Regions from separate parts of the Rothia sp. HMSC069C03 genome, predicted to be linked through region 2. Evidence: predicted binding sites of a transcription regulator. Region 2 holds the regulator's gene; the other holds the start of a gene.
The links. Region 2 encodes LexA, which represses DNA repair genes until DNA is damaged. Its sites were predicted from a motif close to TCGAACANNTGTTCGA; they were not measured.
Positions count from the first base shown of each region.

Region 1 (3,418 bases), on a different contig from region 2:
AGCCGGTGGGTACGGTCTATATCGGTGTGTGTTCCCCGGGTGGTTCTGAAGTGTTTGAACGCCACTATTCGGGGGACCGCGCGCAGATTCGTGCGGCGGCGAGCGCGGATGCGATTGCCCTGCTGGCGCGTGCGGTGCGCGGCGGCGCCGGTGGGGTTCTGAAGGACGAGCTGGCGTAGCGTGCTAAGGGCTGGAGTGGGCTGGGCTGTGCGGTGCCTGGAACGGCTGTGTAGTCGTCTGTGCGGCGCCTACCTAAAAAAATTTACGGTTCAAATATATTCACAGGGTTCTTTCAGCTCCGCAGGAATAAAGGCATAGGTTCGCCTGTTTGAATAGATACAAGCCATAAGAAGAGGACGAAAATGGCGGGGCTCCTAGCTCACGCTCCAAAAATCAGTTAGGCTTAACTCTGTACAGTCCCGCAGGTCGGGAATACCTACTCAAGAAAGTGATATAGAAGCTCATGGCTAAGCAACGCGTATCGATTAATGGCATTACTAAGTGGAAGGAAATCGAGGAGACCCCCCGACAGGTCGCCCCGGTCGTTGAGGAAGCTAAGGTTGTTCCCCTGCGACAGGCAATCGGTGAGGTTCTTCGCGATGTTCGCCAGCGTCAGGGTCGCACCCTGCGCGAGGTTTCCCAGCGTGCCCGTGTTTCCCTCGGTTACCTGAGCGAAGTTGAGCGCGGTCAGAAGGAAGCTTCCTCCGAACTGCTGGCGTGGATTTGCCAGGCTCTGGACATCCCGATGTCCCAGATGCTGCGTGAGGTTGCCGACCGTATGGCGGTTCTCGAGGGCGTTCAGATTCCGGATACTGTTCCGGCTGAGATGTCTGAGCAGTACAAGAGCGATTACTACATTCTCTCGAAGTAACGCGAGGCGGCACATGCCGCACTAAACGTGAAGCGATGCCGTGCATCCCCGTAAGGTGGGTGTGCGGCATCGCTTATTCTCGGGTTTGTTCTGGGTTTATTCTCGGGCGAGATGCGGGCGATGTGACGAATTATGAAGCGAACTAGCGGCGAAATGGAGGAGTGCTTGTGAAGCTGAGCGAATTTTGGGCGTGCATGGAGTATGAGTTCGGTGCCGGGTATGCGCCGGTGCTGGCGCGTGATTTGGTGCTGGGCTCGTTGGGCCATGTGACCGCTGCGGAGGCGCTGGACCAGGGCGTTAACCCGAAGGATGTGTGGCTTGCAATCTGTGAGGAGCAGGAGATTCCGCAGGAGCGCCGCCTGGGTCCCGATAAAGAGCCGTTGCACTAGTCGGTGAGTCTGGCGCTTTCTCGAGTAGGGGCGGGGCCTGCCGTTTGTTCGAGTGCTAGCGCCTGCGCGGGAGGTATTTTCGAATAATTAGCCGATAATCCGGGGTTTTTCGAAAATATATGCCGAAACCCTATCCGATTTATTCGAAACTGGGTCGTAATTTTGTTCGACTCGTGCTAGACTTTTCCACATCAGGAATTTTTTGGAAAAATCTTCAAAGTTTTCCACAGATTTTAAAAAATGGCCTTATCCTGTCAGGCTGTGACCCTAGAGTAGTCTCAGAAGGAACCGGTAGGCCAAAACCTTCAAGGTCTCGATTACGAGTCCCACCGATTCCGAAGAAACATTACTCCCGTCAACCACTGACAACACAAAGAACGAGGTACTACCGTGGCTAAGAACACCAAGTCTCAGAGCGTAGCTCGCGTTCCCGAAGAGGGTCGCGCCAAGGCACTTGAAGCCGTGATGGCACAGATCGACAAGAACTACGGCAAGGGTGCAGTCATGCGCCTGGGCGATAAGGAAATCACCAAGACCGAGGTTATCTCCACCGGCGCTATCGCCCTGGATGCCGCTCTGGGTATTGGCGGTCTGCCCCGCGGCCGCGTCATCGAGATTTACGGTCCCGAGTCCTCCGGTAAGACCACCGTTGCGCTGCACGCTGTAGCGAACGTTCAGAAGGCAGGCGGCGTGGCAGCGTTCATCGACGCCGAGCATGCGCTGGACCCGATTTACGCGGCTAAGCTGGGCGTGGACATTGACCAGCTGCTGGTCTCTCAGCCCGACACCGGTGAGCAGGCGCTGGAAATCATGGACATGCTGGTTGGTTCCGGCGCCGTTGATATCGTGGTCGTCGACTCCGTCGCCGCGCTGGTACCCCGCGCCGAAATTGAAGGCGACATGGGTGACTCCCACGTGGGTCTGCAGGCTCGCCTCATGAGCCAGGCGCTGCGTAAGATTACCGGCCGCCTCTCCGCAACCGGCACCACCGCAATTTTCATCAACCAGCTGCGTGAGAAGATTGGTGTCTTCTTCGGCTCTCCCGAAACCACCACCGGTGGTAAGGCGCTGAAGTTCTATGCTTCGGTCCGTATCGACATCCGCCGCATTGAGACCCTCAAGGACGGCGCTAACCCGATCGGTAACCGCACCCGCGCCAAGATCGTGAAGAACAAGATGGCTCCGCCCTTCAAGCAGGCTGAGTTCGACATCCTCTACGGTGAGGGCATCTCCGTTGAGGGCGGCATCCTGGACCTGGCGGTGGAGAACGACATCGTTAAGAAGTCCGGCGCATGGTTCACCTACGATGGTGAGCAGCTGGGCCAGGGCCGCGAGAACGTTCGTAAGCTGCTCAAGGACAACCCCGAGCTCACCGAGGAACTGCAGTACAAGGTTCTGGTGAAGCTGGGCATTATTGAGGAAGAAGCTGACGAGCAGGCAACTGCTGAGTCCGAGGGTAACGACCCGCTGGACGAGCTGGCTGAGGAGTTCTAAACCGGCCCGTGTAGCTTCTTGCTAACGCCACGACTGATTGCCGTGTGCTGTGCATTCCGCACGGTGCACGGCAATCTGTCGTTAACGGGAGCCCGTTAACGGGCGCGCATTAAGGGGAGTATCGGGGGTGCGGAGACAACGCCTCGTTACAATGGGGGAGCGCCGTATAGCCGGGCGCACGGGCCATCAAGCGAGCCAATACAGGGGAGAGGAGGAACTGAACATGACGGAACAGCGCATGACGGAACAGAACGGCCATGAAGAGCGCGAACGAAACAGCGCGCGTGACGGCGACGCCGGTTTTGCGGCGCTGGATGCGACCGAGCCGCACTTCGGTTCCTCAGCTCTGCAGGGGTCAGCCTTCCAGGGCTCTGCTTTCGAGGATTCTGCATTCCAGGACTCTGCATTCTCTGCGCCTGTTTCCTTTGAACCCGTTACTTCTTTTGAGCCCGCTATTTCCTTTGAAGCTACTGGTTCGTTTGAATCTACCGCCCCACCGATTGAGGTAGGTGGCTTCGAGGCGCTCAATTTTGAGGAGCCCGCGTCCCTGGCGGAGCCCACCCTCAGCTGGGAGGCGCCTCCTCCTGTTGCGCCTCCTGCTGTTAAAGAACCCCCGTATGAGGACGAGCCCCCATACCCTGACGAGCCTACCTACGAGGACGAA
Region 1 covers NZ_KZ627121.1:75,195-78,612, forward strand. The annotation lists gene HMPREF2779_RS00655 (CinA family protein) at 1-179, shown strand, start outside; gene HMPREF2779_RS00660 (helix-turn-helix domain-containing protein) at 464-871, shown strand; gene HMPREF2779_RS00665 (DUF3046 domain-containing protein) at 1,039-1,260, shown strand; gene recA (recombinase RecA) at 1,651-2,754, shown strand; gene HMPREF2779_RS00675 (regulatory protein RecX) at 2,978-3,418, shown strand, end outside.
Region 1: the regulator LexA is predicted to act here: its motif matches at 1,415-1,430, upstream of recA (recombinase RecA).

Region 2 (3,418 bases):
ACGGCGGGAGCGTGGGCGGGCTGAGCCACCTGCGCAGGACGGGGTGCATGAGCCGCACGAGAAGAGCGAACAGACTGCGAAGACGCAGGCACACGAGAACGCCCCTGCACGGTGCGGGCGGACACGGTGCTGGCGGACGCAGTGCGGGCGGGGTGAAGTACCACCAAACCTGCCGGAAGGTGCGCAGAAGTGCCACGAGAAGCAATAGGTGCTGCAGTAGTCATTGTGGTTCCTTTCTCTCAGCTCGCCCCCCGGGGTTACCCCCCCCCCGCGGGTCTAGCAATGCCGAGCGATACCCGCTCAGAGGTCCTAGTTGAGTGATAACTATGGAGTGGTGATTGTTAGGCGATAACTATTGGGTAGCTATTCTCTAGTTAGGTCAGAGCGTCGGGTGCACCAGGCTGCACTGGGTTACCCCGGAGCCCCATCCCCTGCGCTCTCTTCGCCAGATGCTCCCTAGAGCATCCGGGGTAGAACATGCGAAGAGAGGCAGAGGATTCGAATACATTCGAACACTCATTCACTCTCCCCTCCTGGAAGACTCCGGGTTGAATCTTCGAATATTTTTCGAACATTCACCCGTTAAATCCTGGACTTCAGGAGAGATTCAAGAGTATATACGAACTCTTGTTCTAAAGTCTAGCAGAGATGTACTAAAAATTTCTTCGAGTTTCGAAGAAAAAATCTAGAATATTTGTTTGAGTTTTTCGGTGTAGTGTTCTACACTGGTGTCAAGAGACGTTCCACACGCTCCTGATGAGTCCTACTCACAGCAGGTTTCTGTACCCGTTACAGCTTGGTTCTGTATCGAATGCAGGTGCTGCTGGCTGAGTTTTATAGGGCGGAGGCGCATACTCGTTGCCTGCGTATCGCTCCGGCACGGATAGAATTCCTCTACCCCCTGACGAGATAAGACCCATTTCGGCAGAACCAAAAAAAATTTTTTAGGACACCACCAGAAAACGTGTGAAGCACCCATCCGTGCCCCGACCCGATTACAAAGGCCGGAGTACAGACCGAAGGAAAAGAAATGGCAACAGCACCCCGTCCGGCGCTGACCGCGCGCCAGCAGAAGATTCTTGACGCGATCCGCACCGAGATTGAACAAAAGGGTTACCCGCCGTCCATGCGCCAGATTGGTGACATGGTGGGTCTTGCGTCCCTGTCCTCGGTCACTCACCAGCTCGGTCGCCTCGAGACCATGGGCTACATTCGCCGCGATCCCAAGCTCCCCCGCGCCATTGAGGTGCTGGATGAGAACGGCGTCGGCATCCACGGTAGTGCTTCCTCTTCCCTGCCCGAGCTGCCGAACTTCGAAGTCGGCGATGAAGACCTCGTACCCGTTCCCCTGGTTGGACGAATTGCAGCGGGCGGCCCCATTACCGCCGAGCAGTCCGTGGAGGATGTGCTCGCCCTGCCCCGCCAGCTGGTCGGTAGCGGCAAGCTGTTCATGCTCAAGGTCAAGGGTGATTCCATGATTGACGCCGCGATTTGCGATGGCGACTGGGTGGTCGTCCGCGAGCAGCACACCGCTGACAATGGCGATATCGTTGCCGCTCTACTTGACGATGAAGCAACCGTGAAGGTGTTCCGTCAGGTCGACGGCCATACCTGGCTCATGCCGCGCAACTCCAACTACGAGCCGATTATGGGCGACCGTGCAACCGTCATGGGTAAGGTTGTCTCCGTGCTGCGCAGTCTCTAGAAGACGCGGGTTCTAAACAGCACAGCTTCTCAAAGAAGCTGCTTTAAACAACGTTGCTATAAACAACACAGCTTCTAAAAGACATAGCCGCGAGGCTTTTAGCTCTATATAGAAATCACCCCGGTGATACGTGAACGTTCACGTATCACCGGGGTGATTTCTATATGTCCAAAGCGGATATTTCCAAAGCGGCTTTTTCCACAGCGGATATTCCTAAATCAGAGCGCGGCGCTGCCAGGATAGATCTTCTTACCCGATCTAACGCTCAATACTCGCCGAAAGCCGAGCCAGCGCATCGGTCACCGCGGCCTTATTCTGCGTCGACCACATCGGCGGCATCGCCTTCATTAAGAAACCGCCGTAGCGTTTAGTCGCCACGCGAGAATCCAGCACAGCCACCACGCCGCGGTCAGACACCGAACGGATTAGGCGACCGGCGCCCTGCGCCATGCGAATCGCCGCGTGGTGAGCAGAAACCGCCATAAAGCCGTTACCGCGGTGACGGTTCACCGCCTCCGTACGAGCCTGCGCAATCGGGTCATCCGGGCGCGGGAACGGAATGCGGTCCATCACCACCAGGCGGCAAGAGTCACCGGGAACGTCCACGCCCTGCCACAGGCTCATCGTTCCGAACAGGCATGAGTCAACGTCCTCGCTGAACTCCTCCACCAGGGCCTTGAGTGAAGACTCACCCTGCAGAAGAACGTTCAGGTCGCTATGCTCACGCATGTACTCGGCGGCACGCTCGGCGGCACGCTTCGAGGAGAACAGGCCCAGGGCACCGCCCTCCGACGCCTCGCACAGCTCACGCAGACGCTCCAGCTGACCCTCATGCACACCAAATCCCGGAGGTTTCAAATCCCCGGCAACATACATGATGCCCTGCTTGCGGTAGTCGAAAGGCGAACCCACGTCGATGCTCGTCCAGCGCGGCGCGCCCTCGCCCTGCAGTCCCAGGGCGGCGGCTGCAACGTCAAAAGAGTCACCCACCGTCAGGGTTGCGCTCGTCAGAATCACGGTGCGGTCAGCAAATAGACCGTCACGCAGCTGCAAACCGACGCTCAACGGGGCGATGTTCAGGGTCGCCGGGTCGGTATCGGAAGCAGCAACGTAGCGGCCATTCTCCCAGCCACCCTGACGAGAAATCCACAGCACGTCCTGCTCGCCCGAAGCCTCCAGAATGCGGCTACTCATATCGTGCACCTCAGAGACACGCGAGCGTGCCATCTGCAGGCCGGCGTCAACATCCTGACCATCCGGCTTCGTATCGGACAGGGCGGTGCGGGCGGCATCATTGACCGCAGAAATAGCGGTTAAAAGGCGACCGTCCAGGCCCTTCAGCAGGCCCTCGGCAAGACCCTCGAACGCGGTCTCCAGGATGCCGGCTGCCATTTCCAGTGCGCCGGAATCAGCCTTCGAATGCTTCTTCACGCTACGTGCCGCACGGCGAACCATCGCAACCGTCAAAGAACCAGACACGGCACCGGTCACGCGGTCCACCAGCTCATGAGCCTCATCAATAATGACCGTCTCATGTTCGGGCAGAACCTTCATGCCTTCAAAAGCGTTAATTGCCAGCAGGGCGTGGTTCGTGATGACAATGTCAGCCTCAGCGGCACGGCCACGCGCCATCTCGCTAAAGCACTCTTCCACCAGCGGGCAGCGGCGGCCCAGACACTCGGCGGCACTGACCGACACCTGAGCCCAGGCACG
Region 2 covers NZ_KZ627118.1:21,530-24,947, forward strand. The annotation lists gene HMPREF2779_RS00315 (LysM peptidoglycan-binding domain-containing protein) at 1-224, opposite strand, end outside; gene lexA (transcriptional repressor LexA) at 1,031-1,705, shown strand; gene HMPREF2779_RS00325 (ATP-dependent DNA helicase) at 1,964-3,418, opposite strand, start outside.